3 regions of the Cutibacterium avidum 44067 genome follow, and region 3 is predicted to be linked to each of the others. Evidence: riboswitches for the same ligand, from Rfam matches in the RefSeq annotation. Region 3 holds a riboswitch; each other region holds the start of a gene.
The links. A riboswitch is a leader RNA that binds a small molecule or an ion and turns the genes downstream of it on or off. The one in region 3 is predicted to bind thiamine pyrophosphate.
Positions count from the first base shown of each region.

Region 1 (7,603 bases), 680 kb from region 3:
ATCGCCTACAGCCACTGCATCGCCCACGGCTACGACCTGCGCAACGGCCTCGATCAGCAGTACAAGGCCGTCCACTGTGGACACTGGCCGCTGATGAGGTACAACCCGGTGTTGGCCGATGAGGGACGCAACCCGTTCCTGCTCGACTCTTCCAAACCCGACAAGACGTGGCGGGAGTACACCAAGCTGGAACTGCGTTACCGGATGCTGGCCAAGGCCCACCCGGAGGAGGCCGAACGTATGCTGGATCTGGGTCAGCGCCAGGTGGAGCGTCGTTATGCCGAGTACGCCGAGATGGCTTCCCGTACTGCCGAGGACTTCGCCGTCGATGCCCGTATGTCCCAGCTCGCCGCTTCATCCAACCGCGCCTGACAGCCCACGAAGGAATGACGTTTCATGAGTGATCTTCACACCAGGTACATGGGGCTCACCCTGAGGTCACCGCTGGTGGCCTCGGCCGGCCCCATCCAGCAGAAGGTCGACGGGGTCAAGGCCCTCGCCGACGCCGGGGTCGGAGCCATCGTCATGTACTCCCTGTTCGAGGAGCAGGTGAGGCATGAGGAGGCCCGACAGGCCGAGATCGAGTTGGAGTACATGGACTCGTTCGCCGAGTCGCTGAGCTTCTTCCCGACCGTGGCCAGCAACGAGGGCGGTATCACCGAGCGCTACCTCACCCATCTGGAGGCCAGCGCCAATGCCGTCGACATCCCCATCATCGCCTCGCTGAACGGCGCGACGAACGGTGGTTGGGTCGACACCGCGAAACGGATGGAGGATGCCGGCGCCGCGGGCATCGAGTGCAACATCTACATGGTGCCCGGTGACCTCGAGCAGTCCGCCGAAGAGGTCGAGGACCGTCACGTCGAGATCGTCCAGGCAGTCAAGGATGCCGTGACCGTCCCGGTGGCCGTCAAACTCTCGCCGTTCTTCTCGGCCCTGGGCAACATGACCACCCGTCTGGACGCCGCCGGGGCCGACGCCCTGGTGATGTTCAACCGCTTCCTGCAGCCCGATATCAACATCGAGAAGATGCAGGTCGAGCCCGGTGTGTGGCTGTCCTCCCCGGCCGACGCCCGCCTGCCGCTGACGTGGATCGCCGCCCTGTCGGGTCGTATCAATGCCTCGTTGGCTGCATCGTCGGGTGTCGAGACCGCCGATGATGTCGTCAAGTACCTTCTTGCCGGCGCTGACGTCGTCATGACCACTTCGGCGCTGGTGCGCCACGGTGCCGGGTATGCGGCCGAACTGCAGAAGGGCCTGGAGTCCTACCTACAGCGCAAGGAGCTCGGCCTCGACAAGCTGCGCGGCATGCTCGCCATCCCGGCCGACGCCTCGACCGCCGAGTACGAGCGCAACGGTTACGTCGCGGCCCTTGAGAAGGCCAAGACGACCTACGGATCCTGAGCGAATTCACGGCTGAGGGGCCGGTGGCCAATGCCACCGGCCCCTCGTTCTGTGCCATCCCTCGTCGTCGCCACCCACACTCGTGTGGTGATCGGGGTGTTGACAAGGCCAGCTGCCACCTCACATAGCAATCCCCCGGGTCGTAACCGCAATTACCACAGGCACGTCGGGTGTCGCCCACTCTGCTGCCAGATCCCATCTGACGAGGCCATATGTCGTCGTGACATGATCGGGGCCGGCGACAACAGTCACCGGCCACGGTCATCCCACTATCACGGGTGGAACGAGCATGACAGGGACGCGGATGAACGCCCGGTAAGGTTGTCCGCACGAGACGTCCAGGAGGAACGATGCCCCAACGCAAGGTCAGCGTGATCAACCACTACGCCTTCCCACCGGGGTCGGGTGGCATCACCCGCAACTTCGACATGTTCTCACGATTGCGCGGCTGGCAGCCCCACTTCTACGCCGCCAACATCAACCACACCTCTGGCGAGAGGATGACCGTTGACGACCCGCGTTACACCCTCGTCCCGATTCCGGAGTACAAGGGCAACGGGGCCAAGCGTGTCCTCGGCTGGATCGCCTTCGCCGCCGGTGCCGGCGCCCGGACGCTGGTACGCCCGGCCGACGTCATCTTCGCCTCCTCCCCACAGATCTTGGCCCCAGCCGCTGGCATGGTCGTCGCCGCTCTGCGTCGCAAGCCCTTCGTCGTCGAGGTGCGCGACCTGTGGCCGGATTCGCTGGTCTCCGGCGGCGCCCTCAAGGAGGGATCGGCCCTTCACAAGGTGCTCCAGGGGCTGGAAAAGACCATCTACGCCCATGCCCGCCAGATCGTCGTCGTGACGAAAGGCTGGGAGGACCACTTCCGCGAGCTCGGCATCAACGTCGACAAGGTCACCGTCGTCCCCAATGGCGCCGACCTGGCCGAGTACGAGGTCAACGAGTCCCGCGAGGACCTGCGCAAGGAGTTCGGCATCGAGGGATTCACCGCGGTGTTCTCCGGCACCCATGCCAACTACGTCGGGCTGGACCTCATCGTCGACGCGGCCCGTCGTCTGCCGGACGTCAACTTCCTCCTCGTCGGTGCTGGAGCTCGCAAGCAGTGGGCCATCGACGAGGTGAAGAAGCTGGGACTGACGAACGTCAAGTTCCACGACCAAGTACCCAAGTCCGAGCTGGTGCGCATCCTCTCGGCCTGTGACGTCGGTTTGCACACCGTCTCCCCGCAGTCGGTCTTTGACAAGGGCATGAGCCCCAACAAGCTCTACGACTACATGGCCGCCGGACTGGCCGTCGTCTCGAATGCCAAGGTGCCGATCCGCGACGTCATCAGTGACGACGAGGTGGGCGCCTGCGTCGATCCGACCGAGCTCGTTTCTGGGATCGAGCGGGTGCGTGACGCCGACGAGTCCACCATGAAGCGTTGGCACGAGCGGGCCCGCGAGCTCATGACGAACAAGTACTCCCTGCAAGCATCGGTCGACAAGCTCGAGACGGTGCTGGAGAAGGCGCTGTACCGATGACGTCGGAAACGAGCGGCTGGGGTGGGCAACCCCAGCCGCTCTGCATCGTCGGAGTCCATCACCCCAGCAGTGCCGCTGCAATGGCCGGGACGGCGATGACGAGGACAGCCAACGCGACTCCCCACAGGTCTCGTGTTCGCCAGCGCGACTCGACGGCGTAGGTACGACGAGTCGCCGTCGCGAAACCGCGAGAGTCCATGGCCCGGCTGAGCACCTCTGACGACCTCATGGCGTACAGCACCATCGCGAATGTCATCGAGGACAGGTACTTGACCCGAGATGACAGGGAGTACGTCGGCCCCATCCCGCGCAGGCGGCGCACATCGGACTGGACGCGCCACTGGTCGCCCAGGTGACCCATCCGGATCACACCTGCCACCGACGCCACCACCGGGCGCTGCGGAAGGTGGGTCTGCTGAGCCAGGGCGTCGCCGAACCGGGTGGGATCGACCGCGGCCGAGGCCAGTGCGCCCGGCAGGACGAAGACGAGGATCCTCAGCCCCTGACGGGTCGCCTCACTCCACACCGCTGGGTTCGTGAACCCGTTGTGGAGCAACAGGGTCGTCCAGACCAACATCACCGCAGCGATGAGGACCGGAATCGTCCGAACCGCCAGGGGCTTGACGCGGCGGGAACACATCGGAGCCATGGCGACGGCCGGGATGAGCCCGATGGCGCCGATGAGCGGAGATCGCACGAAGAGGGACCCGACAATGCCCGCGACGGCGATGAGGAGGACGACGAGAGGGTTGACCGTCGTCAGGAATGCCGACTTCCCCTGGGGGTTCTCGTCCGGGGCAGGATCCGGATCGCGGTACGAGGCGACGTCAACGACCTCGTCAGCCATCTCGATGAGCTGGGGGTCGTGGGCGGAGACGACGACGGCAACCCCGGAGTCCGCCGCGGCGCGGATGGCCGCCAGGACACTGGCACCGCGGTCGTCGTCGAGGCCGACGGTCGGCTCGTCGAGGAGCAGCAGGTCGGGTTTCTGAGCGAGTGCCGCCGCGATGGCGAGGCGCCTCTTCTCCCCGCCCGAACAGGTCATGGGGTGGGAGTCAAGGATCGGCTTGAGCCCGAAGGTCCTGACGAGGTCCCGCAGATCGGCATCCTCAGGGACCATGGGCGAGGCGAATAACTCGTCAGCAGCTGTGCGGGCGACGAGGTAGTTCTCCGGGTTCTGCGGCACCCAGGCGGTGTGCTCGGGCTGGGGGAGGGCGAGCTCGCCGGCAGCAGGGTCGTCAAGCCCGGCCAGCAGCCTCAGCAGGGTGGACTTGCCGATCCCGCTAGGCCCTGACAGGACCGTGACGTAACCGCGTCGGGCCGACATCTCGACGCCACGAAGCAGCACGTCGTCAGACTGCGGACGGTGAGCATCGAGGGCGACGGCCCGAGCGACTGCCTCGCCGGGAGTAGCGGGGTGCCACGGCACTTCGGTGGGCTCGCGCGAGTCGAGGTAGTCCTCGAAATCCCAGATCCGTTTGAGGCTGCCGTGATCGGTCAACTCGACAACCTGGTCGAGGATCCCACGCCACTGGTCCGGATGGTGGTCGACGACGAAAACCGTCCGGTCGTGGGCCATCCTGGCGACCTCGTCGCGAATCGCGCTGGCCGATTCCTCGTCGAGCATCGAGATCGGCTCGTCGAGGAGGAGAAGACCGGGGTCGGTGGCCAGGATTCCGGCGATGACGAGACGCTGCATCTGCCCGCCCGACATCTTCGTGGTGGAGTGGTCACAGGGAATGGTGAACCGGGCACGGCGTCGGGAGTCCTCGACGATCGGCCAGATCTCCTCGCGGGGAACGCGATGATTCTCCGGACCAAAGGCGATGTCACGTCCACAGGTCGCGGCGACGACGGAGTGGATCGGCTCCTGCTGCAGCAGACCGACGCTGTCGTCGCCCCACGTACTCACTTGACCCGTCAGGTCGTGACTCTCCTCCTCCAGCAACCCTCCGACGGCGTGCAGCAGGGTCGTCTTGCCAGCACCCGAAGGCCCTGTGACAAGCACCCTTGCGCCAGCCGACAGGTGGAGGTCGATGGGCCCGAGGATGGGAGCGTCGCGGCCCGGGACGCCGACAGTCAACCCCTCGACATCCACTGGCACCGCCCGCCGAGCGGAGACGTCGTCAGCCTGGTCAGTACGGGCCAAGACGTCAGTCATGACAGATTCCGTGCCGACGCCGTACTCCGCTTTCCTCCATGCAGTTCACGAGAAACCGCGAAGGGGTTGAGGGCGCCGGCGGCCGCCAGGCCGCGGACGATACCCCACGCCAGCAGACCGCCGAGCAGGGCTCCGGAGACGACCATGAGGATGAGGTAAACGACGGTGTCCCCGAAACGGAACATCGGGTAATAGGAAATACGTTCGTAGATACCCTCAGCGATACCGGTGAGAGCTCCGGCAACCATGGCGAGCTTCGGTCCAGCCTTGCGATAGGCGACGGCGAGCAGGCACAGCTCCATCGGCAGAGCCTGGATGAGACCCGAGATGAGGGTCCCGGCTCCCCACTGACTGCCAAGGGCGGCCTCAATGGATGCAGCGAGGACCTCCGCGAGAAGGGCAGCGCCGGGTTTGCGGACGATGAGGCCGGCGATGAGGGCGGGTAGGAACCAGATGCCGGCGAGAATACCCTCGGCCGGCAGGTACACCGAGGCCACCGGCTTGAGAAGGCTGTAGAGGGCGCCGTAGCCGAGGAAGATGACACCGAATGCCACCGCAATCATCACCGGAGTGACGATGTCAATGGTGCGGTACCGCATGGCAGGTTTGTCGTTGGTCATGGAAATCCTTCCGTCCCTTCGGAAGGGGGCGCACATGCGCGAAGAGCCCGACTCCCTACGCCGGTCCTAACCGGTTCAGGTTCGAGGGTCTGGGCGGTGCCCACTCTCAGCATCCGATGATGCTCCCCTGTCGTTGAGAGCCATCGTAGTCGCGGTTGGCGGGAAGTCTCCACCCACAACGGGTTCGGCGATCCTTGCGCGGGGCTCGGATGTCGTCGGGCGGGGTCCGTAGCCCGGACCTCGACGATGTCGGATCCCGACTCCTGGTGGAAATCGGGGTCATGAACCCCCGTCGTGCCATCTCCCGTAGCAGCTTTCACCGTCAGAACCCCGATCTCCACAAGGTTGCGGGTGGACCGGGACGGGAAGGGACACGTTGCTTGGGAACACGTCCTCAACTCCCGGGCTCAGCGTGGGTGCTGGACATGGCCCGCCGTCAGCTATGCCCCAACGCCCGATTCGTGCGCTTCGTGGGCATGGCTGTCAGTGGGTCCTCGGGCCAGGGATGTTTGGAATAACGTCCACGATTCTCCGCTCGCACCGAGGGGTAGACGTTGGCCCAGAAACTGGCGAGATCGTCGGTGACGGCCAACGGACGTCGGGCTGGGGACAACAGATGGAGCACCACCTTCACGCGGCCGTCACAGATCATCGGGCCGTCGGTCCACCCGAAACACTCCTGGAGCTTCACCGCGAGCACCGGAGCAGCGTCACTGCCGGGTTCCGGGTAGTCAACGCGGATTCGCGACCCGCTGGGGACCGTGACCGTCTCGGGGATGATCTCGTCAAGACGTGCCGATTCCTGCCACCCCAGCATCCCGCGTAGGCCAGAGGTGGCGTCACTCCCCTGCCCTGCGGCCAGGCCATCCAGATCGAGCCATTCCTCGGCGCGGGAGAGCAGAGCCTCATCACTGACGTCAGGCCAGGGGTCTCCGAGTACCTGGTGGGCCAGGGCGAGCCGACGCCTCAGGGACTCACCGTTCTTCGTCAGGCCTATAACCTCGAGCCCGCGGGATCTCACTTCTTCCAACACCGCTCGACGAGCCTCATCACGCCCTGGCCGGACCGGGGTGGACGACAACTCGATGGCACCAAGCCGCGAAACGCGTCGACCGCGAGCCTTGCCGCCATTCCAGGTGACCGTGGTCTCGGTCGCGAGCATCGCTGCACCGGCATCCAGAGCCGCTGATTCCGCTAGCGGGACCGCTGCCCGGATGAGGGCGCCGCTCGTGACGCGGGAGGTTCGGGCAACGGCCAACCAGGGCTGCCCAAGCAACCCGGGTGGGCAGTTGCGGGGTAGTTCAACCCCGGTGCCACAAGCCAACAGATAGGACGACGACCCCTCACCACGGCTGCGAGCGATCCAACCTGGGCGAGCCAGGGAGACGACCGTGGCGACAGCATCATCGTCGGTGATGTTGGTGTCGGGGACACCGTCAGTGAGACGCGAAAGCCGGTCAGCCTCGCGACGCCACACCCTCCCATCGGGGTGACGACCAGTCCGCAGCTGGCGCCACTGCCCGACGAGGTCGACCTGTCCGTCGTCGAGGCCGAGCATGGCGACGATCTCGGCGCAGCGACGAGACCCGACAATCGGTGCGCCGTCAATCAGGGCCCTTGCCAGACGCGGGTCCACCGGAACCGTCGCGAGCTGACGCCCTCTCTCGGTGACTCGACCGTCAGCGTCAACAGCACCCAGGTCACGCAGTTCCTCCTCGGCCTCGGCCACCCGGTCCTGTGGCAATGGGGTTGGTAGGGCCATGCCTTCGCCACGAGGCGAGCCCCAGACGGCCAGCGCAAACAGCGGCGCCACAAGGTCGGCATGATCAACCTCGGGGGCCGCGTCGGCATCCATCCCAGACCAGTCCTGGGGCCGCAGGCTCCGCACCGCG
Region 1 covers NC_021064.1:2,141,676-2,149,278, forward strand. Annotated here, with positions in the region: gene nifJ (pyruvate:ferredoxin (flavodoxin) oxidoreductase) at 1-372, shown strand, start outside; gene PALO_RS09875 (dihydroorotate dehydrogenase-like protein) at 397-1,404, shown strand; gene PALO_RS09880 (glycosyltransferase family 4 protein) at 1,755-2,930, shown strand; gene PALO_RS09885 (ATP-binding cassette domain-containing protein) at 2,989-5,091, opposite strand; gene PALO_RS09890 (ECF transporter S component) at 5,088-5,711, opposite strand; TPP riboswitch at 5,747-5,850, opposite strand; gene hrpB (ATP-dependent helicase HrpB) at 6,148-7,603, opposite strand, start outside.
Region 1: linked by a shared signal. The riboswitch ahead of PALO_RS09890 (ECF transporter S component) and the one ahead of thiM (hydroxyethylthiazole kinase) in region 3 are both predicted to bind thiamine pyrophosphate.

Region 2 (7,603 bases), 730 kb from region 3:
GCAGGATGAGGGACAGGCTGTACCCCATGCCGTAGCCGGTGGAGCGCACCTCGGTGGGGAACCTCTCGGACAGGTAGGCCGAGATGGGACCGTAGGCCGACACCGTCGCCACCTGGAGGGCGACGGCGAAGACGGCTGCCCTGCCTGCTGATGCGGAACTGATCGCTCCCCACCACAGCAGCGGGCCGAGCACCGCGGCACTGATTCCCCAGCACACCAGCAGACGGCGCCGTCCCACCCTCGTGGACCAGTGCCCGGCCAGCGCCATGAAGATCGCCTGACCAACGGAGGCGACTCCCATCACCCAGGAGGTCGCCGTAGCCGTCAGCCCGGCGTCGGTGCGCAGTCGCGCGGTGAGGATCAGCACGGTGGTGTCGGTGAGCAGCCACAGCCCCGTCATGAGGGTGAAGACCTGCCAGAAGGCCGGCGCCCACGCCCCGGCGATGACCTCACGCACACCGGGGGTCGGGGTCTTCCAGGCATCCCTGGAGTCATGGGTGCGGTGGAGGAGAGGGGCGTCGCAGACCCGCCGGGAATAGTAGATGATCATCCCGATGCTCATCGCAGCACCGATGACGAAGAGGATGCGCCATCCCCACGCGGCGTAGCGGTCCGGCCCGAGAGCGGCCAGCATGACGGCGACGGCGAAGGCGATTGACGCCTGGGCCCAGGGAGCCATCGACAGGATGACCCCGGACGCCAAGCCGCGTTTCTTGGGAGATGACCATTCCATCGCCAGCGGGATGGCGGCGGAGTACTCACCGGCAACGAAGATCCCGCCCAGGAATCGCAGCAGCAGGATGAGCCCGATCGTCCACGCCCCGATGAGCTGGTGGGTGGGCATGACGGCGATGAGCCCGGCGCAGGTCGCGGTGCCGGCAATGGCCAGGCGGGTGGTACGGGTGCGTCCCAGCCGGTCGGAGATCCGTCCGAAGATCATCCCGCCGAGGGGACGTCCCAGCAGCATGGCGATGACGACGAGGGCGCCGACGGAGGCGCTGGCCGAGGGGCCGGCGAGCACCACCATCGCGGGGGCGAGGGCCGTCAGGGGTAGGAAGACGTGGATGTTGTCAATCCAGTTGCCGACGACGCCGGCCCGCAGAGCGGCCCGTCCTTCGGGTGGCATCGTCCCCTTCGACGAGGTGTTCGGAACGGTGGGCAGTGATGTTGTCGTGGTCATGGGGGCAAGTCCTTGAACAAGTGTGGATGGTGCGGTCTGGAGCGGGGCGATGGCGGCTCAGACGCGCATCGCCTGGTCGAAGAACTCCAACTCATGACGACAGGCCGTCAGATAGGCATGGGCAGCACGTGCCCGAGCAGTCGGACCAGCTTGTTCGAAGGCCTTCTCCACGACGACGAGGGTGTGCGAGGTAGCCTCGACAAACCCCGGGGCCCGGTAGGTGTCGAGCCACAACGCATAGGGATGGCCTTCCGGAACCTGCGGCAACCCGGCTCCCACCTGGGCATACAGCCAGAAGCAGGGCAGGACGGACGCCACCCCGACGACGTAGTCGTCACCCAGAGTGTGTGCCAGCAGGAAATTCGTGTACGCCGTCGTCACCGGGCCGGCCGGAGCCTGATCGCGTCCCTCCAACCAGGCGCGGTGCAGGGCAGCCTCTTCGACGATGCAGGTCTCGGACGACTGCGCCCACCACGCCGCGTCCTGCGGGTCGACGGCGCGAGCAGCCAGAGCGGCCAGGGCTCGTGAATAGCAGGCCAGATATCGGGCGTCCTGACCGAGGTAGAAGTTGAAGGCGTGACCCGTCAAGGTGCCATCGACGAGGGCAGCGACGAAGTCCGATCCCTGGATCTGACGGGCCAGATCCGCGCTGGCCTGCCACAGGGCCGTCGTCCACGGACCAACCGGGTCCACCGCAGCAGTGGGTGCTGACCCCGCCGAACCGACGAGGGCCTTGGGAGACTCCAGCGGCTCGATCGGCCCGAACCAAGCCACCGCCGAGGCATCGGCGGACAGCCGTCGTGCCCGGTGGGAGTGGTCGACCGGACCGTGTCCCCGGCCAACCTTCAGCTCTGACCCGTGCAGGATCGCCTCGTGCAACCAGTCGGTGACCCATCCCAGGGCCTCGCCGGGAGCATCCCCTGCACCCAGCCGGGTCGCCAGAGCCGAGGAGAGCGAGCATCCGGTGCCGTGGGTGTTCGTCGTCTCCACCCGGGTGCTCTGCGCGGTGTACGTCGTCCCTTCCGAGCCCACCCAGATGTTGTCGACACGCCGGGAGTCGAGATGGCCGGTCTTGACGACGACGGCGACCCCGGTCTCCTTGGCCCAGCCGCGCGCCTGTTCCAGGGCTTCCTCGGCGCCCTTCGCCGGTCCGGTCTCGCACAGCACTGCGAGCTCGGGAATGTTCGGGGTGACGACGGTTGCCCGGCGACAGAACTCGCGCATGGCAGCCTCGGCGTCAGGGGCGAGGAGCCGGTCTCCGCTGGTGGCGACCATGACCGGATCGACGACGACGATGGGCGGACGGTGCTCGTCGAGGAATCTGGCGACCGTGTCGATGATCTCGACCGTTCCGAGCATGCCAGTCTTGACGGCGTCGATCGCCACGTCATCGCTGACTGCCGCCAACTGCTGCCTCAGGAACTCGGTGGGTGGGGTGTGGATCGCGCGCACCCCTTGAGTGTTCTGGGCAACCAGGGCGGTGACGACGGCCATCGCGTACCCACCGGCCGCGGTGATGGACTTGGTGTCGGCAGCAGTGCCGGCACCCCCGGAGGGATCCGTTCCCGCGATGGAGAGGACGCGCGGGACTGAGCCCTGCGACGGGTTTCTGGGGGTGGAAGAAGCCATCTCGGACATCCCTTCGCCAGTACGAACTAGATCAGGTTCCACGGGTGTGATCTCAGCGCCGATACGGCGCACCCCGTGTCCAGCGATAAGTATGGCACCCGACTGCGACAAGGCACTGCACCCCGAGTCCCGACGACGAAGAACGCTCAAGAAAACTCTTACGAAAGTCTCAAAAAGAGGGCATTCCATCACACCCTTCCGGCGCTATCGTGAGGCTAGTCGAAGTTCACCGGAGAACTTCCGGCGAAGTCGTATGACGAGTGAATCATGACGAACTTCCAAAAGATTTATCAGCGCAGCTTCCCGGTCAGCCCGGATGGCAACCCGTTCGTTCACAACGACCTCGGTCGTTACACCATGAACCACCCGGTGCCCCCGGACGACATCGCTGAGCGCAAGGCATACCTGGTCGGCTCTGGTATCGCTGCACTAACGGCAGCCGTCTTCCTCATCCGTGACGCCAAGATGCCTGCCGAGAACATCACGATCCTCGAGGAGCTCCACCAGCCCGGCGGCGCCTTCGACGGCGACGGCGACACCGAGAAGGGCTTCATCGCCCGTGGCGGTCGTGAGATGGAGCAACACTTCGAGTGCTTCTGGGACGTCATGAAGGACATCCCGGCCCTCGAGATGCCCGAGCCCTACAGCGTCATGGACGAGTTCCGGATCGTCAACGAGAACGATCCGAACGTCAATCACTGCCGCATCATCAACAATCAGGGCCAGAAACGCTCGGCCTACAATGATGGGCATCAACAAGAAAGGCCAGCTCGCCGTCCTGAAGCTGCTGCTGGCCAAGGAGTCCGACACTTACTACAAATCCATCGAGGACTGGTTCGACGAGGACTTTCTGCATTCCACCTTCTACACACTGTGGAAGACGATGTTCGCCTTCGAGCAGTGGCAGTCCCTGACCGAGTTCAAGCGCTACATGCACCGCTTCCTCCACCTGCTGCCCGGATTCTCGGACCTCTCCTGTCTGCTGTTCAGCCGCTACAACCAGTACGACTCCTTCGTCGTCCCGCTCATGAAGTGGCTGACCGAGCGCGGCGTGAAGTTCCAGTACGACACCTTGGTCTACGACGTCGACCCGGAGATCACTGCTCACCGCAAGGTCGCCCGAGGCATTCTGTGGCGCGACAAGGAGGGCGGCGAACATCGCATCGACATGACCCCGAAGGACCTCGTCTTCGTCACGAACGGTTCACTGACCGAGTGCACCGGCTACGGCGACATGGACCACCCCGCCCCCTACAACAAGGACGAGGTCGCCGGCTGGGAGCTGTGGCGCAACCTGGTCCGTCGTTCCGCCGTGTTCGGTCGTCCCGACGTCTTCTGCAGCGACGCCGACAAGACGGTGTGGCAGTCGATCAGCTTCAACTTCATCGGTGAGGACCATCCATTCCTCCAGAAGATCAGGGAACTGACGGGCAACGATCCACTGTCCGGACGCACGGTCACCGGCGGCATCATCACCGCCGAGGACTCGTCGTGGTGCATCTCGCTGACGATGAACCGTCAGCCACAGTTCCACGATCAGCCGAAGGACTGGGGCGTCGCCTGGGCCTACGGCCTGTACCCGTTCGAGAAGGGCGACATCGTCAAGAAGCCGATGCTGGAGTGCACCGGAGAGGAACTGCTCAAGGAGTACTGCTATCACTTCGGTCTGCTCGACCAGTTCGAGGAGATCAAGGCTCGCACCAAGGTTCGCATTGCGACGATGCCGTGGATCACAGCCTTCTTCATGCCTCGTGGCAAGGGAGATCGCCCGGAGGTCATCCCGGACGGTTGCGTCAACCTGGCCTGCCTGGGCCAGTTCGTCGAAACCCCGGACGACTGCATCTTCACCGTCGAAGGATCGGCTCGTACCGCCATGATGGCTGTCTACGGGCTGCTCAACCTCGACCGCGACATCCCACCGACATGGCCTGCTCAATACGACATCCGTTCTCTGCTGGCCTCCGCCAAGACACTTAACGACGGGCACCTGCCCGGTGGTCGACTGTTGTCGGTCCTGCTGCGCAATACCTACTACGAGGACATCCTGCCGTGACGTGCTGACGTCATGACGTCCTTCCAGTGCAACTTCGGGGCGGTCGCGGTTGAATGACACCGTGACCGCCCCGAACCATCTCCCCTCATCCCCCCTACCCGTCACGAGGCTGCGTGACCTGCTGGTGGCTGATGTCCCGGCTTCTCGTCTGGTCATCGCCTGTGACACCATCGGTGGGATCGGCCCGCGTCCTGACGACTCCTACCCAGCTGACCCGGTGTGGTGCGCTCATCTGGGAGCGCGGGTACCCCTCCTGGAGGTGATGTGCGCCGGTGCGCGTCCTCTCGTCCTCGTCAACACCCTGTGCCAGGACTGGGAGTCAGCCCAGCCCATGATCGAGGAGTTCCGACGCTGCGCGGCCGCCGTCGGGATTGACCCCACGGCGGTCACGGGCTCGACGGAGGACAACGTCGCGACGACCCAGACCGGGATTGGCGTGACAGTCATCGGCGTCATGCCAGAGGGAGAACTCCCCCGGGCCCATGACGGTGACGTGCTGGTCTGCGTCGGGACTCCCGTCTCGGCCCCTGATGACGACGTCGCCCCTGGCCGGCGCGAGATCGTGCCACTCGCGGAGGTGCGAGACCTGGTGGCCTCCGGGAAGGTTCACGACTGCGTCCCGGTGGGTTCTCACGGGGTGGCGTGGGAGGCCGCACAGCTCGCCTCCACCGCGGGGTTACGGGCCGAGTTTCGGGACGTGGAGGTTGACCTGGCTCGCTCCGGAGGGCCCTCGACCTGCCTCGAACTGGCCTGTGATCGGGGCGACGTCGAGGAGCTACACGGTGTGGTGGCCCCGCATCGGCCGTGGGAGGTCATCGGTCGGCTCGCATCGGGATCCTGAGGACTCGATACCTGAGGATTACCACACGGAGCTGCCAAGAAATCGCGATGGTGACGTCACCATCGTGATTATGGGCCAATTCTTGGCAGCTCCGTGTGTCATACCCCTTGCTCACCGCCGTTGACACGGGGTGTTAGTGTGCGATTGCCTCGAATCGGACTCGGTCCGGGGTACTCCTCGGTGAGCGAAGTCGGTGGGAATCCGACACTGTCGCGCAACGGTGATGCCTCACAGCTCAGTCCGGTCGACTCCCTACGGAGTGGCAAGTAACGACTCTCGCCGTAGGAGTCTGCCGGGCACACGACGCGGGTGCCACCGTGAGTCCTGCGGCATGACCGCAGGGAGAACCGCGTGAGTACTCCGAAGACGAAGACTACGCCGAGAAGGATCTCGGCCCTCATCACCCTCCTCGTTGCCCCCAGCCTCGCACTGGCAGGATGTTCGGGCTCCGAGGACAGGACCACTTCAGGCGACAGGCCAACGACATCCTCCTCCGCCAACACCGGCGACAGCATGCCCGGCTGCATCAAGGACTTCGACCCCTCGAAGGACTACTTCGGCGACAAAGCGACCTTCAGCGACGCCCGCGGCCTCACCGTCACCTACCACAAGTCCTACAAGGTGGTGACGGTCAAGAACCCGTCGAGTACCTCGTCCAAGGAGACCAAGTACGTCCTGGTGCAGTGTGGCGCCCCCGACCCGCACCTGGACGGTGAGCTCGCCAAGGCGCAGCGGATCACCATTCCCACCACCAGGGTTGCTCTTGGATCAACGACCGAGCCGATGAAGTTCCAGATGATGAACAAGCTGGACGCCGTGATCGGAATGGCCAGCGTGGACATGGTCGGTGACCCAAAGACCCGTCAGGCCCTCAAGGACGCTCATGTCGCTGACTTCGGCGTCGGGGACGGCACCACTGAGGTCAACACCGAGAAGCTGGCCGCCCTACGTCCTGATCTGTTCATCATCAGCGGCCACGACGACCCCAGCAAGTTTGCCAAGGTCAGGGAGATGGGCACACCGGTCGTCGCCGAGCCCGACTTCCTCGAGAACACCCCGCTGGGACGGGCCGAGTGGATCAAGTACGACGCCCTCTTTGTCAATGCGGAGAAGGTCGCCAATGAGAAGTACGACGAGATCGCCAAGAAGTACCACGAGACGGCCCAGCTCACCTCCAAGGTCAAGACGCGACCCATCGTGCTCTACGGCTCCCAGTTCAAGGGGGTCTGGTACATCAAGTCCAACGAGAACTACTCCATCCAGTTCCTGCGTGACGCTGGCGGTGAGTACGTCTTCAAGGACGTCCACGGCGTGGTCTCGTCGAAGCTGGACACCGAGACGGTCCTCAAAAGGGCCCATGACGCCGACTTCTGGATCGATGGCCAGATCAATGAGTCGCAGAAGGCCTCCATCCCGACCATCGTCAAGGACGACCCGCGCATGAAGGCCCTCAAAGCGGTACGCACCGGCACCGTCTGGAACGCCGTCCTGCGTGCCGACCCGAAGCACGGCAACGACTACTGGCAGACCGGCGTCGTCCGTCCTGATCTGGTGCTGGCAGACCTGTCCGCCATCCTGCACCCTGAGCTCAGTCCGAACCATGAGTTCACCTTCTACAAGAAGGCCCCGACCAAGTGACCGCAGCACACCGGACGACGCAACGGCGGCGTGGACTGCCGCTGCCCGTCCGCTTCGCGATCCTCGGAGTGATCTTCATCCTGGTGGCGATGGCCGGGCTGACCCTGGGATCGGTGAACATTCCCCTCGACGACGTCATGACAGCCCGCGGAATCGACGTCGAGCAGGCCCGTCGCAAGGCCACCTTGCGGATCTTCGGTTGCCCGCCCGGCGGTTACGGTGCCGGTGTGGAGGAACTCATCGAGACCAAGGCATGGCAGGA
Region 2 covers NC_021064.1:2,197,916-2,205,518, forward strand. Annotated here, with positions in the region: gene PALO_RS10105 (MFS transporter) at 1-1,180, opposite strand, end outside; gene PALO_RS10110 (bifunctional hydroxymethylpyrimidine kinase/phosphomethylpyrimidine kinase) at 1,238-2,818, opposite strand; TPP riboswitch at 2,801-2,895, opposite strand; partial or broken gene PALO_RS10115 (oleate hydratase) at 3,167-4,862, shown strand; gene PALO_RS10120 (AIR synthase related protein) at 4,924-5,703, shown strand; gene PALO_RS10125 (ABC transporter substrate-binding protein) at 6,133-7,341, shown strand; gene PALO_RS10130 (cobaltochelatase subunit CobN) at 7,338-7,603, shown strand, end outside.
Region 2: linked by a shared signal. The riboswitch ahead of PALO_RS10110 (bifunctional hydroxymethylpyrimidine kinase/phosphomethylpyrimidine kinase) and the one ahead of thiM (hydroxyethylthiazole kinase) in region 3 are both predicted to bind thiamine pyrophosphate.

Region 3 (7,603 bases):
GCCGAGATGGGATTCACGGTCACCGTCACTGGAGGCATCACTCCCAAGGACCTTCCGGTCTTTGCTGAGCATCCAGTCGGCATTGTCATCGCCGGTCGTTCAATCGTCGCCGCCGACGACCCAAGGGCTGCGGCACAGCAACTACGCTCCACGCTAGACGAGGTGTGGCCGAGATGACCGAGTCGCTGTCGGACGGAGTGGCACTCGGTATTTACGAGAAGGCTCTTGTTGGCAACCAGCTTGAGACTGATGACGACTGGCGTCGCTTCCTTACCCAGGTGCCTGAGGCCGGCTTCGGTTTCGTCGACCTATCAGTCGACGAAACCGAAGGAAGGGCCGCACGGCTTGAGTGGGATCAGGACCGCCGTCGTATGGTGCGTCGCTGTGCCGAGGAAACAGAGACCACGATCGGTGGTATCTGCTTGTCAGTGCATAGGCGCATTGGCCCCGGTAGCGCCGACCCCGCGGTGCGTCAACGTGCCCGTGACGTGCTAGCCGAAGGCCTGCACCTTTGCCACGATCTCGGAGCGTCCGTGCTTCAGGTGGCGGGGTACTACTGCTACTACGAGCAGATGAATGACCACGCCGAGCAGTGGTACACCGACCTTCTCCTCGACGCCATCCCGATGGCGGCCCGTCTCGGCGTCGTCATGGGCATCGAGAATGTCGACGGCACCGACGTTAATTCCATCCGCAAGGCCATGGAGTTCGTCAAGCTCGCTCACTCGCCTTACCTGCAGGTCTACCCCGACATCGGAAACATTGCCGAACAGCAGCTCGATGCCTCGATCGAACTCGAGGCTGGGCGTGGCCACATGGTTGCGATCCACGTGAAGGATGTCCGGCCTGGCGAGCCTCGACGGGTACCGATGGGAGAGGGGACCGTTGACTGGGACGATTCCTTCGCCATCCTTGCCAGGCAGGGCTGGCGCGGCCGAATGATGATCGAGATGTGGAACGACGATGCCCCCGATTCCAATGATCGCAGTGTGTCGGCGCGTGAGTTCATCGAGGGGCGTCTTCGAACCGCCGGAATCCCGATTCGTCGGGCCCTCGCCTGATTCGAGATCGGTTGGCCCAGCTTGAATCCTGGGCCGACCGACACCAAACCTCCAAAAAATTCCTATACCGCTGTTCAAAGGAGAACGTTCGATGCTCGAAGAGCTCAAGAAAGACGTTTGCGAAGGCAATCTCGACCTGCCCCGACACGGCCTGGTGACCTGGACCTCGGGCAATTTGTCTGCCCGAGACCCCGGGACCGGCTTGGTGATCATCAAGCCCTCCGGAATGCTGTACGACGACATGACCCCTGACGACATGGTTGTCGTCGACCTTGACGGAAAGGTTGTCGAGGGAGATCGTGGACCATCTTCGGACACCGCTTCGCACCTGTACGTCTATCGTCGCCATGACGACATCCGCAGCATCATCCACACTCACTCCACCTTCGCCACCGCCTGGGCTGCCACAGGCCAGGACATACCCTGCGCCATGACCGCCGTCGCTGATGAGTTCGGTGGACGAGTCCCGTGCGGAGATTACGCCCAGATCGGCACTGAGCAGATAGGTGAGCAAATTGTACGGTTCATCGACGAGTCCCCAGCCGTACTACTCAAGAAACACGGTGTCTTCACTGTCGGTACGTCTATTGAGAAGGCTGTCAAGGCAGCCGTTATGGTCGAGGACGTCGCCAGGACCCTGACTTTTGCCAAGCTCATCGGCAAAATCTCCCCGCTCCCGCAGTCGGAGATCGACTCCAACCACGACCGATACACCAACCGCTACGGCACCCCAGCTGCGTCCCAGGGGGTGACGGCATGACTTACGACATCTCAACTATCGGTGAGGGGCAGATCCGGCTCACCTGCTACAAGGGCGAGCGTCTTGTTAATGCCCAGCAGCTACGGGCCACCGCTGCCTGCTCCGAAGCCAACGTTGCAGGCTTGCTGTCCCAGCTCGGTCGCGACACCTGCTGGACATCTGTTATGCCACAGGGCGATCTTACCGACCGGGTTGTCAACGAGTTTCGTAGTGTCGGTGTCGATGTCTCCCACATCTGTATCAAGCCTGAGGGGCGCGTCGCACTGTACTTCATGGAGCCCGGTGAGTATCCGATGCCAGCACGTGTGCTTTACGATCGCGAGCACACCCCTTTTCGTGACGTCCGTGTCGAGGATCTCGATTGGGAGGCCATGCTCGACACGAAACTGGTTTTCGTGACTGGCATTACGGCTGCTCTGACCGAGAACACGGCTGTTGTGGTGAGCCATTTTGTCGAGGAGGCCCACCGCCGTGGAATAGCCGTCGCACTTGACGTCAATTATCGTTCCCTGTTGTGGGAGCCGAGACGGGCCCGAGAAGTGCTCGAATCCATTGCGTGCATATCGGACATTGTCTTTTGCTCGGTGCGTGACGGCATGGCAGTATTTGGGATTGAATCTGACGGCGAACAGGCATGTCACGATCTGCGTGAATTGTTCGGAGCACCGACGGTTGTGTCCACTGACCAGATCAATGGTGTCTATCTATCCGACGACGAGCACGGCGACCACACCTTCCCAGTGGTTCAGGTGCCTGTCGTCGACCGTCCAGGCGCAGGAGACTCCTTCGTCGCAGGAACATTGCACGGGTATCTTGCAGGTGACGTGGTCCAGGGAATCTATTACGGGCAGCGGACATCTGCTTACGCCCTGACTCATTATGGAGACCTTACTCGTGTGAGTCCCAGTGAGCTCAATATTCCTTCGAACACAGACATTCTGCGTTGACAACAACCGCGGCGCAGGTAGGAGATATAGTTACATGTCCACCTCTACAGCATCCAAGCAATCAGCCTTAGATCTTATAGATTCGCGCCCTTTGACGCGCAATCAGAAGAATCTTGTCGCCCTGGCCATCATCGGAAACATTTCCGAGTTCTTTGACATCTTCCTCATTGGTTTCGTGGTATCCGTCCTCACTAAGCCATGGAACCTGACCGGCACTGAGGCGGGCGTCATCCTCGCCTGTTCTGGCCTGGGTACGGTCATCGGTGCCATTATGTGGGGACGTCTGGCAGACAAAATCGGACGCCGTTCGTCATTTTTCTGGTGCGTCCTCATGTTCGTTGCATTCACCGTCGTATCAGTGTTCACTCCAGATCACGGCTGGGTCATGCTAGCCATATTGCGTATTGGTGTGGGGATCGGTGTTGGCGGCCTCAATATCACATCGATTCCGTATGTTCAAGAGTTTGTGCCAGCTAAACAGCGCGGCCTTCTTGCGGGATTGGCGTCGGTATTCATACCGCTCGGTCTTTTCCTGGGATCTCTCGGGCAAAAAGCCTTGGGTGATAATTGGCGTGCTCTCATCGCGCTGGGGGCGATTCCTGTCTTCCTGCTTGTGTGGATTCGCTTTGTCCCCGAGTCACCAAGGTTTCTACAGAGTCATGGACGGGAAAATGAAGCCCGTGAGGCTTTGGCGTGGGCGTTGGAGATGCCGGCTGACGACATTGGAGATCTGCCGTCGGTAGAGCACGTCCAAGACGCTTCGTACTCACTTGTCTTCGGCAAGTACCGCAAGGGCCTCCTCATAGTCAGCCTAGGGTCCTTCTGCTTCATTCTGGGATCATTCACGATTCAGTCGTGGGGTCAGACCCTCCTCAAGACCGGGTTCGGCAAGTCTGCAGAGCAAGTCGGGATCCTGTTTATGTTCGTCTCTCTGGCCGATCTCATCGGGCGCTTCCTGTCAGCATGGCTGGCCGACCGCATCGGTCGGAGGATCACGATGCTGTCATTCGGTCTGGTAGGTGCCGCCGGAACTCTGATCATCGCGCTTTCGGCTCATCTGGGTTGGGGCTGGCAGGTTTTCTTTGCCGGCGTCCTTGTTGCGATGGCCTTCGGCGACGGCGCCTTCGGCATTCTGAACGCCTTCGGAGCCGAGCAGTTTCCCAACGAGGCTCGCTCCACCGGTCTGGGACTCGGTTACGGCATCGGTGCGACTGCCAAGGTCATCGGTCCGGCGCTCATGGGACTCATGGTGGGCGGATCTGCGGTCAAACAGAATGTCACCTTGGACGCGGTCTTCCCGGCGTTCATCCTGTTCACCGTGCTGCTCGTCGTCGGCGGTGTGACATACATGTTCGCCCGCGAAACTCGCGGCACCTCACTCGACACGATCTGACCTATCAAACGATCCTGACGTCGAGGGCCTGTACCTGACCCAACGGGTTAACCGAAGCCGTGACCTGACGGGTAGCCAGGGGGCCCTCGACACGCCAGATCCAGCGATACGGCGTCATCTCGACGACGTCGATCGCGGCATCCACGGATTCCCCGGTGGCCTCGACCACGTCCTCGAAATCCTTGCGGCGCTGATCCAACGGACGATCCATGTCCATCGTCGGGCTCCACTCCCGAGCCACCAGATCGTTCGACCAGTTGCGAATGATTTTCTCGACGTCGTCGAGATGTTGCCGGACTTGGGGATTCATCGGCGAAGGATGGACGGCGTCGCAGGTCTTGCGATCCTTGGCTGCCGAGGGCAACAGCAGGTCACCCACCCCGGGAACAACGGTGTCGAGGGCCGTGGAGGTTACGCGGATGGCCGGGTGATACGTCCGATTCGCCAGCACCACGATGCCGACTCCCGAGCGCGGATGCCACATCATCGTCGATCCATAACCCGGGTATCCACCGCAGTGATAGACGATGTGTTCCTTCCCCGTGACAGCGACGTGAAGGCCATATCCGTACCCTTCGGTGACTGGGCCGTATGTCGTGAAGTACCGGTACACCTGCTGCATCTCGCGGAAGACCCGACCCCAACCATCGTCCTCGCTGGTCCACGCGGTGATGAAATGGCTCACCCAGATCCCGACATCCTTGGCGGTGCAGATGAGGCCGTCGATGGGGGAGAAGGTTCCGGGGCCAAGCAAGGGCTGGACGCTGCCATCTCTGCCGAGGCCTGGGGTGAGCTTTCCCTCGGGTACTTGCGTGACGTCGAGGAAGGATTCGGTCATCCCCACCCGACGGATGATGTCTTCCTCGACGACGTCGATGAATGGCCGCTCGGTCGCCAACTCGACGACGCGGCCCAGGATCGCGTAACCGAGGTTGGAATAGGCGTACCCCGTTCCCGGCGCGAAGTTCGTGATGAAGGGTTTACCCAACAGCGCCTCGAACTCCTCGCGTGACATGGCCTGCTGACGGTCAGCCCACGGATCGTCGGTGGTAGACCGGTAGACATGGACAACGCGTCACGAATCGTTGCGCTGGCGATGGGCTCCTGAAGCTGCGGAATCCAACTACCGAGGGTGTCGTCGAGAGCGGGCCGTCGAGAAGCCACGTCGATCAGCCCGTGACAGATCCCAAGGACGCTGGCAGCGGTGAACGACTTCGACATCGACGCGATGCTGTAGACGCGATCGTCGGTGTCGCTACAGCGCACCTCACTGTCGTCAACGGCTGCCCAGGACAACGAGGTTCCACTCCCGGCAGCTTCTGACGAAGCAGCACTGAGAACGTCGACGACAGGGTCAAGACGGGAACTCATGGCCGCATTGTGCCACTTGAGACATGGGCTGGTAGAGCGGATTCAGGTAGAAGACAGGACCGCGGCGTTGCCAGCGCGCATCGTGGGTAAGATTGGACCACAACAACGCGGGAGCCCACCACAAGGGCTGAGAGGGTGCCGAGATGGCACCGACCGCCTGAACCTGTCCGGGTAATGCCGGCGAAGGGAGTGGTTGACATGACTGAACTGTCGAATTTGGTGTCAGAGTCCGTGGAGCGGCTGCGTCGGGACAAGCCGCTGGTCCAGTGCCTGACGAACATCGTGGTTGCCAACTTTACCGCGAACGTGTTGTTGGCTGCGGGGGCAGTCCCCGCCATGGTCGATAACCCCGAGGAATCTGAGGGATTCGCATCGTTGGCTGACGGCGTGCTCGTCAATATTGGTACTCCGTACCGGGAGACCGCTGAAGCCATAGTTGTTGCCGTGCGTGGCGCAGCAGGTAGTGACACACCGTGGGTGCTCGACCCGGTGGGAGTCGGGATGTCATGGCGTACCCAGGTCGCCCTGGACGCGTTGCACGTCGGTGCTCCAGCCGTCATCCGGGCAAATGCCTCCGAGGTATTGACCCTGGCTGGGACGGGAGCGTCCCCCCGAGGCCCTGAGGCCGGAGATGCTGTCGAGGATGCCTTGGGGTCCGCCGCTGAGCTCGTGCGCACATACGGCACCGTGGTCGCCACTAGCGGCCCCGTCGATCACATCGTGGACGCGCACCGGCACGTAACCGTGTCATCGGGGCATGAATGGATGGCGCGAGTGACCGGGGTTGGATGCTCACTAGGGGCTCTGACAGCGGCCTTTGCAGGCGTCCAGAAAGATCATCTCATTGCAGCTGCATCCGCAACCGCCATGTTGTGCGTGGCTGCCGAACGAGCGGCGGATCGCAGTGTGGGCCTGGGCGGATTCGCTCAAGCTCTCATCGACGAACTGTTCCTGGTGTCACCCGACGAAGTCGGCGCGCGGGGAGGGCTTCGCGATGTCACGGCCTGACTTCGATCTTTCGGTGTACCTCGTCACAGACACCGCCCAATGTGGTGGCCCAGAGGAGATCGTCGAGACCGTGCTACGCGCTATCTCCGGCGGGGTGACTCTGGTCCAATTCCGCGACCACGACCTGCCTGATGACGAATTCGTCGCTTTGGGACGACGGGTGAGAGATGTATGCGACGAAATACCCCTCATCATTGACGACCGGGTCCATCTGGTCGCTGAGATCGGAGCTGACGGTGCCCATGTCGGGCAGTCCGACATGCCGGTCGCCCAGGCTCGAGAGGTTCTCGGGGACAATCTGCTGATCGGCTTGTCCGCGCAGACCCCCGCCCACGTGGAGGCCGCGCTGTCTCATGGCCCTGACGTCGTCGACGTCAGCCCGTGGCCGGTGTGCGTCATCGGCGGAGTCACTGCCTCCGACGCTCAGGATGTAGCCCGGGTGGGCTGCGACGGCCTCAGCGTCGTCTCGGCAATTTGTCGAAACGCCGACCCTGAATCCAACGCTCGGGAACTCGCACAGGCATGGTGCCACGCGAAGGGGCGGTGACATCAGGGCGTGCACAACCGCTCAGGGCTGCTGGCATCTTGTTCAGATGCGCGGCCCTGGTGCGCAGCGTTGGGGATCAGGTGCGAGGGCACCCTAAAATGAGCGCCATGAGCACTTCTGACGTCACTCGTCGCGCCTCCAAGATCTCCGTCGTCGGGGCCGGTTCGGTTGGTTCCTCGCTGGCCTACGCCTGCCTCATCCGCGGATCGGCCGACCTCGTTGCCCTCTACGACATCGCCAAGGACAAGGTCGAGGCCGAGGTAGCGGACCTCGCCCATGGCACTCAGTTCACCCCCGCCTCAGTGATGGGTGGCGCTGATGTCCACGACACTGCCGACTCTGATGTTGTCTTCATCACTGCCGGAGCTCGTCAGAAGCCGGGCCAGACCCGTCTGGACCTCGCCGGCGTCAATGCCAATATTCTGCGTTCCCTCATGCCGCAGCTGGTCGAGCAGTCTCCGAACGCCCTGTTCGTGCTCGTCACCAACCCCTGTGACGTCCTGACTGTCGTAGCCC
Region 3 covers NC_021064.1:1,463,334-1,470,936, reverse strand. Annotated here, with positions in the region: gene PALO_RS06695 (3-keto-L-gulonate-6-phosphate decarboxylase UlaD) at 1-177, shown strand, start outside; gene PALO_RS06690 (L-ribulose-5-phosphate 3-epimerase) at 174-1,061, shown strand; gene PALO_RS06685 (L-ribulose-5-phosphate 4-epimerase) at 1,153-1,821, shown strand; gene PALO_RS06680 (sugar kinase) at 1,818-2,768, shown strand; gene PALO_RS06675 (MFS transporter) at 2,803-4,161, shown strand; gene PALO_RS06670 (serine hydrolase domain-containing protein) at 4,166-5,176, opposite strand; partial or broken gene PALO_RS13000 (hypothetical protein) at 5,260-5,382, opposite strand; TPP riboswitch at 5,630-5,738, shown strand; gene thiM (hydroxyethylthiazole kinase) at 5,707-6,540, shown strand; gene PALO_RS06660 (thiamine phosphate synthase) at 6,527-7,087, shown strand; gene PALO_RS06655 (L-lactate dehydrogenase) at 7,186-7,603, shown strand, end outside.